One region of the Lysinibacillus sp. NPDC056232 genome, then DNA from elsewhere that is predicted to be linked to it. Evidence: riboswitches for the same ligand, from Rfam matches in the RefSeq annotation. Region 1 holds a riboswitch; the other holds the start of a gene.

Region 1 (4,873 bases):
TCGTAACAGGTATTACATTAGCTATTTATCTCTTTATTACGTTAACGTATGTCTTTAAAGGTCGTTTTCAAGAAAATGAGGCTAAATAACAAATCAACTTAATGCCATTTTCGACCTTGTTTTTCATAAATTATGCATACTAGGCAGATTGTTCGCTCAAGAGAATTTATCCATGCTATACTACAAACATAGTAAGTTTAAGGAGGATTTCAAATGGCAATTGTACATGCAACAGATGCAACTTTCCAAGACGATATTAAAGAAGGTTTAGTACTAGTAGACTTTTGGGCTGCTTGGTGCGGACCATGTAAAATGATTGGACCAGTTCTTGAAGAAATGGATGCTGCAGGTAGTGCGGCTAAAATTGTAAAAGTAGATGTAGATAACAACCAAGGTACTGCAGCGCAATACCAAATTATGTCTATCCCATCATTACTATTATTCAAAGACGGTGAATTAGTAGATAAAACTGTTGGTTTCCAACCAAAAGAAGCGTTAGAAGCATTTATCGCAAAACATGCTTAATTTGTAAGAAAAAAAGAGTCGAGCCATCAATAGATGTGCTTGGCTTTTTTTCGTTATATAATAAAGAGATAAGTATCATAATGCATGTAAAGAACGAATGTTAGTTTGAACAAAAAGGGGGCAGGTAGGCGATGAATGATTTAATTAAACGAAAGCTTGAAATTTTACCAGATCAGCCTGGCTGCTATTTGATGAAAGATCGACAAGGAACGATTATTTATGTCGGGAAAGCAAAAGTGCTGAAAAATCGAGTACGCTCGTATTTTACTGGTACGCATGAAGGGAAAACACAAAGACTTGTAAGCGAAATAGAAGATTTTGAGTACATTGTGACATCCTCCAATATTGAAGCTTTAATTTTAGAGCTTAATCTTATAAAACTTCATGATCCGAAGTACAATATTATGCTGACGGATGATAAAACGTATCCGTATTTAAAAATTACAAATGAAAAACACCCACGCCTTATTACAACACGAAAAGTGAAAAAGGATAAGGCAAAATATTTTGGTCCATATCCGAATGCGTATGCAGCAAGTGAGACGAAAAAGCTGCTAGATCGTTTATATCCTCTGCGAAAATGTGTACAACTCCCTAGCAAGGTTTGTTTGTATTATCACATGGGGCAATGTCTAGCCCCTTGTGTGAAGGATATTGATGCTGAAGTTTACCACGATATGATTGAGGATATGACAAAATTTTTAAATGGTGGGGTTGAGGAAGTCAAAAAGGAGCTAGAGGTAAAAATGCTAGCGGCCGCAGAAAATTTAGAGTTTGAGCGTGCAAAGGAATTTCGTGATCAAATTGCACATATCGATACAGTCATGCAAAAGCAAAAAATCGTCTCAAGTGATACAACTAACCGCGATGTATTTGGCTATGCCGTCGAGAAGGGCTGGATGTGTGTTCAAGTTTTCTTTGTCCGTCAAGGAAAGCTTATTGAGCGAGATGTCTCGATTTTCCCAATTTACCAAGAGGCAGAAGAGGAATTTTTAACGTTCGTTGGACGATTTTACGAAAAGCTAGAGCACATTAAGCCTAAGGAGATCTTTATCCCACAATCTATTGATGCAGATATTTTAACGGAATTATTAGAAGTTAAGGTACTTACACCAAAACGTGGGCAAAAAAAAGAGCTAGTTGAATTGGCGACGAAAAATGCTGAAATTGCTGTAGCAGCGAAGTTCCAACTTATTGAACGTCAGGAAGAACGCACTATAGGAGCATGTGAGGCGCTTGGTGAAGCTATGAGCATTTCTACGCCTTTACGGATTGAAGCTTTCGATAATAGTCATATGCATGGGACAGATGCTGTATCTGCAATGGTTGTATTTATCGATGGAAAACCCGCAAAGAAGGAGTATCGAAAGTACAAAACACGTACAGCTGCCAAGCACGATGATTACGGGGCAATGCAGGAAGTAATCCGTCGTCGTTACACACGCGTATTAAAAGAAGGTCTACCTTTACCAGATTTAGTACTAATTGACGGTGGGAAGGGGCAAATGGAAGTTGCAAGAGAAGTATTAGAGGATGAGCTCGGCCTTGTCATTCCAATTGCCGGATTAGCAAAAGATGAAAAGCATAATACGTCACAGCTTCTATTCGGTGATCCACCTGAAGTCATTGCATTAAAGCGCACAAGTGATGGCTTCTATTTACTGCAGCGAATTCAAGACGAAGTACACCGCTTTGCTATTACCTTCTTACGACAGCAGCACGAGAAGCATGCTATACAATCTGTCCTCGATCATATAGAGGGCGTTGGTCCAAAGCGAAAACAGCAATTACTTAAGCATTTTGGCTCTGTCAAAAAAATTCGTGAGGCAAGTGTACAGGCGTTAGAAGAAGCTGGGATGCCTGCTAATTTAGCTAGCAATATTCATGCTTATTTTCAACAAGAGACATTGTCAAAGGATTAGACGTATGCTAAGGTTGTATATAACATTGTTCTTCAATATAGCAATGTTTATGTACGGAGCCTTAGTTTTTTGTAGTTTCTATTTATCCATAAACTATAAGGTTCAATTAAATACATTCACTATTTAGTGATGATAGAGGTGCAAGATTTAGGAGTAGTACATTCGAGGACGAACAAGTCCAGTGAAAATGTATGAAAGGGGATCTTGCCGAAGTGGAGCATCGTTGTTTCCGATGCTGTGCTGGTTTTACATTTAAGAGATGTAAGACTGTCGATTCTAATCGTTTCGGAGAGCTATCACACATGCGCAAGTTACTTTATTGTACATGTTATAGGCAGCTTTCACGTTATGTGGGAGCTGCCTTTTTAGCTTTCTTTCAAGGCAGTTACTACTATGTAAGAGGTGATGCCAACCGTATTAGTTCAAGCCCTATAACTTAATGTCGCTTTGAGTTTGCAGCGTTATCTTTGTAAAGAGCGGCAAAAGTATAGCTACTTTATAATCAGCAAAATGATTAAATACAAAGGAGAATGATAAGGATGGCGAGAATTGTGATGAAATTTGGTGGTGCTACATTAACATCAACAAAGCACATTCAAGATGTTGCGAAAAAGGTGATTGCAGAAAAGGAAAGAGGTACTGAGATTGTCGTTGTCACTGCGGCAATGAGGGGGATGTCTAAAGAATTAGGGAAGATGGCTCGTGATCTATCAGACAATGCGTCTAAGCGTGAACTAGACGCATTGTTGTCAACAAGCTCACAACTATCAAGTGCATTAGTGGCGATTGCTTTGCAGGAAGAAGGATATGAGGCAGTGTCATTAACAGGCTGGCAGGTAGGTATTCAAACCGATGTCATGTATGGCAATGCACGTATTGACGAGATAGACGCTAGTCGAATAGAAGAGCATTTTATGCAGGGGAAGATCGTCGTCGTTGCAGAGGGACAGGGTATCTGTAATTCTCGGAATATTACGACGTTCGGTAAAGGTGGTGCGGAAACGACGGCGATAGCTATTGCTGCAGCATTGGAAGCGGAGCGCGTAGATATTTACACGAATGTAGATGGAGTCTACACAGCTGATCCAAGTCAGATTGCTGGGGCACGAAAGCTAAAAGAAATTTCCTATGATGAAATGCTAGAGCTATCAAACTTAGGATCACAAATTTTACACCCGCGGGCTGTAGAAATAGCAAAGAAGTTTCAAATCCCAGTTACCATTCGGTCGAGCGAAAAAGATACAGTAGGTACTTTATTGAAGGAGGAAGTTGAAATGGAGAAAAATTTAATTGTACGTGGTGTTGCCTATGAGTCAGACGTTATTCGCCTAACGGTGGGTTATGATGCTTATTCTAATGCTTCGTTAGCAGATATGTTCACAATACTTGCAGAAAATCGCATAAACGTCGATATCATCGTACAAGCAATAATTGATGGCTTAAAGCCAACTGTATCGTTTACCATTTTAAAAGAGGAGTTCGCCGATGCATTACGTGTCCTAGAAGATAGCAAATTATCACTAGGGTTTAGTTTTGCTGATTTTGAAATCGGCTTAGCAAAAGTCTCTATTATTGGCTCAGGAATGGCATCTAATCCAGGGGTGGCTGCCCGTATGTTTGATTGTCTACGTCGTGAAGGTATCCCTGTAAAAATGGTCAGTACTTCTGAAATAAAAGTGTCTGTCGTTGTTCCTCAGGACGAAATGATTTATGCAGCAAATGCATTACATGATGAATTTAACTTAGAACAAGCGCTTTACATATAATGTTGAAGAAGATGTGTCAGTAAAAGGCACATCTTTTCATGTTGTTGAAAAACTATTATGTCAATGAAATTAATATGTCATATTAAATAAAGTAGGGTTCTATGGCAAAACGAGGGGTTGATTTCCGTTCCGGCTGGGCTCTTTGCCGCTGACGCTTCGCTTTCGCGCAGAGCAGAGCTTCCTGGGGGCGTCCGATGAGCCACTTCACTCGCTTTGCTCGCTCCAGGGTCTCATCTGTGACGCTGATCCCCAAGGAGTAGCCCAGCCTCCACTCCAATCAACTACTTCACTTAGAATGAATCTTCTGGAATGGGCACATCTTTTTTTGTTCAGATCAATTTAATATTTTATCCAATTATATTGTTATATAATAAAAGTGACATGTTTTACCAAGTGGAAGGTGGGAGTTTGTATGGTATTGTTCGGTTTATTTCAAAAGCCAGTAGATGAAGGTGTTGAGAGAAACAACGATTTAGAAATACAATTATTAAAAAAGCGAATCCTGGAATTAGAACTTGAGCAGGAAAGCATTGATGTGAAAAATGCGATTTTAGACTTTGTCCTAGCGCATATGGAGCTAATTAATTTTCAAACGGCTTTAAAGGTTCAAAATGTTTCAGCGGGTGTAGGGGATATTTCAGCAATGAGTGAAGAAATGTC
Region 2 (4,873 bases), on a different contig from region 1:
TTCACTTACATTAATTTTCGTCATTGGATAATCTGTATCTCCAGCCTCCAATTTTGCCAGATCAAAAAATGTATGGATTATTTTTAATACTTCCAATGTTTTCGAATGAACGCCAGTGAGTAATCGTTGCCGCTCCTCGTCACTAAGTGCCTGATTAAGCTGAAGCATTTCCGTATAACCTAGTACAACTGTTAAAGGTGTTTTAAGATCATGTGATATATTGGCCAACATCTTTTTCATGGAGCTTTCCATTTTTCGATGCGTTACCAACACTTTTTGATTGTGGTCTAACAATGCATTCATCGCAATCAGTAACTGCTGTAATTCTTGATTAGCTGTCGATACTAAAACCTTTTCGCTCGACTGTTCATCAATGATTACTTGCAGTTTTTGATGCATGTATTGAATCGTAGTATCTTGTTGTTTTTTTGCTCTCACTTGAAAAATAATAATGCCTACGAGTAACACAATAATCAATAATAGAAATATAATCATCATGATGTTTACCCTTCAAATTTATAGCCGATTCCCCAAAGCGTTTTAATATACCTAGGATTGGATGGATCGTCTTCAATTTTTTCGCGCAATCTTCTTATATGTACATTAATAATATTTTCATCTCCATAGTAAGCATCATTCCAAATCAATTGATAAATTTGCTGCTTTGTAAAAACTCGATTACGATTTGTCACGAATAATTTTAAGATAGCAAACTCCTTTGATGTGAGCTTTACTTGTTGTCCATTCTTCTCAACTGAAAAATTAACAAGGTCTATCGATAAGTTATCTATCTCTACCAAATCTGTCTTATCCTCTACTTGACTGGAGTATTTCGTAGCTCTTCGAATTGCGGCTTTAACACGTGCCGAAAATTCCAGCATCGAGAACGGCTTGGCAATATAATCATCTGCCCCTAATCCTAATCCTAACGCTTTATCAACATCACTATCCTTGGCTGACATAATGATAATTGGAAGTGATGCTTGCTCTCGTATAATCTTTAAAACTTCTAATCCATTCAATTTCGGTATCATAATATCCAAGATCACTAAATCAAAGGGATTGTTTAAACAATGTTGTAAGGCTTCTTCTCCATTTACTGCAGTGGTAACATGGAATCCCTCCATTGTTAAATAGCTTTCTACCATTTCACGAATAGCTTCGTCATCTTCTACTAGTAAAATATGCTTTTGCACGTTCATGCACCTCTTCCTAATATAAAGCAGTCTGTATATGACTTGTCATTACTATGATCATCACCACAAAGAGGGGTTGATTTCCGTTCCAGCTGGGCGCTTTGTTGTTGCTGTCGCTACGCTTTCGCACAGATAAAACATTTGTTGCTGTCGCTACGCTTTCGCACAGATAAAACATTTGTTGCTGTCGCTACGCTTTCGCACAGATAAAACATTTGTTGCTGCCGCTTCGCTTTCGCACAGATAAAACATTTGCCGCTGACGCTTCGCTTTCGCGCAGAGCAGAGCTTCCTGGGGGCGTCCGATGATCCGCTTGGGGCAACAGATGTTTTTTGCGCGAAAGCGTAGTGCTAACGAAGCGTCAGCAGCAGGATGTTGGTCACGAAGGCGTTATCACAGGACGTGATGGTTTTAGCCTTCGTTCCTCTATCGCTAATCCCCAAGGAGTCGCCCAGCCTCCACTCCAATCAACTTATATGCATGGTATACGTTTCAACAAATGTCCTACCCAAAATTTGATGATGTGTTATTTATCTATCATTTTACCATATTAAGGTTGTGCACCAAAAGTGGGGACGATTCGAGAAACTAAAGTCCCCTTTTTATTCTCTCCAGTAATTTTATCTGAAGCCTAAAATGCAGATTTGTCATACTGTATTGGTTGGTATATTGTTAGCAATAATCAAAATAATTTAGAAAGGACTGGAGAAATGACTTTTAGAAGGCATTACAGTTTTTTTCTATTGCATTTTGTATTATCGGGGTGTTATTGTTTTATGCTAGTTCATTAAGTAAGAACGGTATTTTTAGGATTTACTTTTATGTAGGTGCCCTACTCTGGATAATAAGTATTTATTTTGGAATATCCGGAATTAAATCAAAACAACCGGGTATTTCTAAATATTTAGGATTACTCATCATTTTTCTTATTCTTGTAGTCTACGGATCGATGATTGCTATTATGGGGATACGAGGTTTTGGCGCTTAAAGATTAATCGTTCATTGTAGTATTTTTTCTGACAAGATTGTACTTCTGAGGTTACAAATTTATTCATATTTTTTAACTTAAAAAACTGCCCTGCAAGCATTTTATATGACTCACAGGACAGTTTTATTTTTTATTATTCGACTTTTAAATCACATTGCTCTAATGGATGCATTTTTGTTTTATGCTTGATTTTATAGCCAAGCCATAAGAATAAGAACAGTGGAATACCGATATAGGAGACAAGGACTCCATACCAGTCTATTGTATTACCCATAAAGGCATTGTAGTTTTGTCCAATAACAACAATCATACAAACCGTAAAGGCAAATAGCGGGCCGAATGGGAATAGCCTTGCTTTATACGGCAGCAATTTCGGATCTAATCCCTGTACCTCGAATGCTCGACGGAAACGGTAATGGCTAAATGCAATTCCTAGCCAAGCAATGAAGCCAGACATCCCAGAGGCATTTAGAAGCCACATGTAGACTACACCATCACCAAAGAATGAAGCTAAAAATGCTAGGGAGCCTACAGCTAAAGTCGCCAGTAATGCGTAAATCGGAATACCTCGACGGCTTAGTTTAGCGAAAAATTTCGGTGCATGTCCATCTACTGCCAATTGCCAAAGCATACGAGAAGATGCGTACAGCCCTGAATTCCCTGCTGACAGCATTGCCGTTAAAATGATAGCATTCATCAATGAAGCAGCAAAGGCAATTCCTAAACGGTCGAACACCAGTGTAAATGGTGAAACAGCGATATCTTCAGATAGCAAACGTGAGTCTGTAAATGGAATCAGCAGCCCAATTGCACCGATCGCTAAAATATAGAATAAAAGAATTCTCCAGAAAACAGACTTAACAGCTTTCGGAATATTTTTACCAGGATCATCTGTTTCACCTGCTGTTATTCCAAGTAGCTCTGTCCCTTGGAACGAGAATCCAGCAGCTAAGAAAATACCAAATGTAGCAAGAAATCCACCGTGGAATGGTCCATCACTGATAAAGAAATTCGTAAAGCCTACCGGAGCGTTTCCTCCTAAAATACCAAAAATCATTAGGAAACTGATAATAATAAAAATGATGACAGTTACAACCTTTATCATGGCAAACCAATATTCACTTTCACCATAGCTTTTTACCGATAATAGATTGAACGTTAAAACGACAGCAATAAATAAAACAGTCCAAAGTGCTGATGAGCTATCTGGGAACCAATATTTCATAATTAATGATACAGCAGAAATTTCTGCCGCAATTGTAATTGCCCAGTTGTACCAGTAGTTCCAGCCAAGCGCAAAGCCTAGAGCTGGGTCTACAAATTTTGTAGCATACGTACTAAATGAACCCGATGATGGCATATAAGCTGCCATTTCGCCTAAGCTCGTCATTAAAAAATACACCATGATACCGATTAATGCATAGGCGAGTAGTGCACCGCCAGGGCCTGCTTGTGCAATGGCACCACCACTAGCTAAGAACAATCCTGTACCGATTGTACCGCCCAATGAAATCATTGTAATATGACGGCTTTTTAATTCCTTTTTCAGCTTAGGCGCTTTATGGCCGAGCTGATTGACTTTTATTTCACTCATGATATAGCTTCCTTCCTTTTATAAGAGGCAAAAAAATGCCATCACATGAACGTTGCTGTGATGGCTAAGTAAATCCTCTGTTCTTTCAAAATGATAGCTCAACACGTTGTTCAAACGTGACAGTTCTGTTCCTTTCGGAGACAGCCCCAGCATGAGGTTTTCAAGTCCCCTCACACTTCGGCAGTATTTCCTTTCAACTAATATCTCTAATGCTTGTCATTTCCATTAGCATACTCTTAAATACCGCGACCTCTACCTCATTATAAACATGAGGCATATAATTATTAAATTTACGATGGATATTATTCTAACATACAACCTATGACATTTCAATAACTCAAGTAACATTCTATATTTTATGAATTTTCTACTATTTTTATTATTGTGATAAAGTGGTATAGTGGTTCAATCATAATTGTTCTAACAGGGGGGATTTATTTGGCTACTCATGAACATACCGATACTTATCCTAGCAGGAAAATTAATTGGAAAGGTACAACCTTATTATTAGTTATCGGCGTAATTTGTATTGCCTCGACATTACGGATGCCGCTAACAGTTGTTGGACCTATTATTTCCTTTATCCGCGAAGACCTCGGCATATCCAATGTACTAGCGGGCTTTCTAACAACAATCCCATTGTTAGCATTTGCAATCATCTCACCTTTTGTACCAATTGTCGCACGTAAAATCGGGCTAGAACTAACATTATTTTTATCGACTATTCTTTTGGCGTTAGGGATTGTAATACGCTCCCTCGGAACAACTAGTTTGCTCGTATTTGGTACTGCGCTAATTGGTATAGCCATTTCATTCGGTAACGTACTTATTCCAGGATTGCTTAAACTGAAGTTTCCCTTTCACGTAGGTTTACTTATGGCATTTTTCACAATGTCGATGAATTTGACAGCTGGACTCGGTGCTGGTATTAGCTATCCTGTTGCCCATTCATCAATTGGCTGGCAAGGTGCACTGGCAGTCGCACTTGTTCTCGTGGCGTTAACTATTTTAATATGGATTCCACAGTTGAAATTTAATAAGCCTGAACCTAATGTTAAAACTACGAAAGAACGTACACCTTTATGGAAATCACCT

Evidence for each region. A riboswitch is a leader RNA that binds a small molecule or an ion and turns the genes downstream of it on or off. The one in region 1 is predicted to bind lysine.
Region 2: linked by a shared signal. The riboswitch ahead of ACFCYJ_RS24955 (amino acid permease) and the one ahead of ACFCYJ_RS16755 (aspartate kinase) in region 1 are both predicted to bind lysine.

The regions. Positions count from the first base shown of each region.
Region 1 is NZ_JBHJTF010000023.1:40,758-45,630, forward strand. It holds gene ACFCYJ_RS16740 (amino acid permease) at 1-89, shown strand, start outside; gene trxA (thioredoxin) at 214-525, shown strand; gene uvrC (excinuclease ABC subunit UvrC) at 657-2,447, shown strand; lysine riboswitch at 2,573-2,751, shown strand; gene ACFCYJ_RS16755 (aspartate kinase) at 2,987-4,213, shown strand; gene ACFCYJ_RS16760 (hypothetical protein) at 4,296-4,466, opposite strand; gene ACFCYJ_RS16765 (methyl-accepting chemotaxis protein) at 4,626-4,873, shown strand, end outside.
Region 2 is NZ_JBHJTF010000055.1:3,569-8,441, reverse strand. It holds gene ACFCYJ_RS24975 (sensor histidine kinase) at 1-495, opposite strand, end outside; gene ACFCYJ_RS24970 (response regulator transcription factor) at 504-1,196, opposite strand; gene ACFCYJ_RS24965 (hypothetical protein) at 1,387-1,518, opposite strand; gene ACFCYJ_RS24960 (hypothetical protein) at 1,529-1,750, shown strand; gene ACFCYJ_RS24955 (amino acid permease) at 2,318-3,778, opposite strand; lysine riboswitch at 3,865-4,041, opposite strand; gene ACFCYJ_RS24950 (CynX/NimT family MFS transporter) at 4,217-4,873, shown strand, end outside.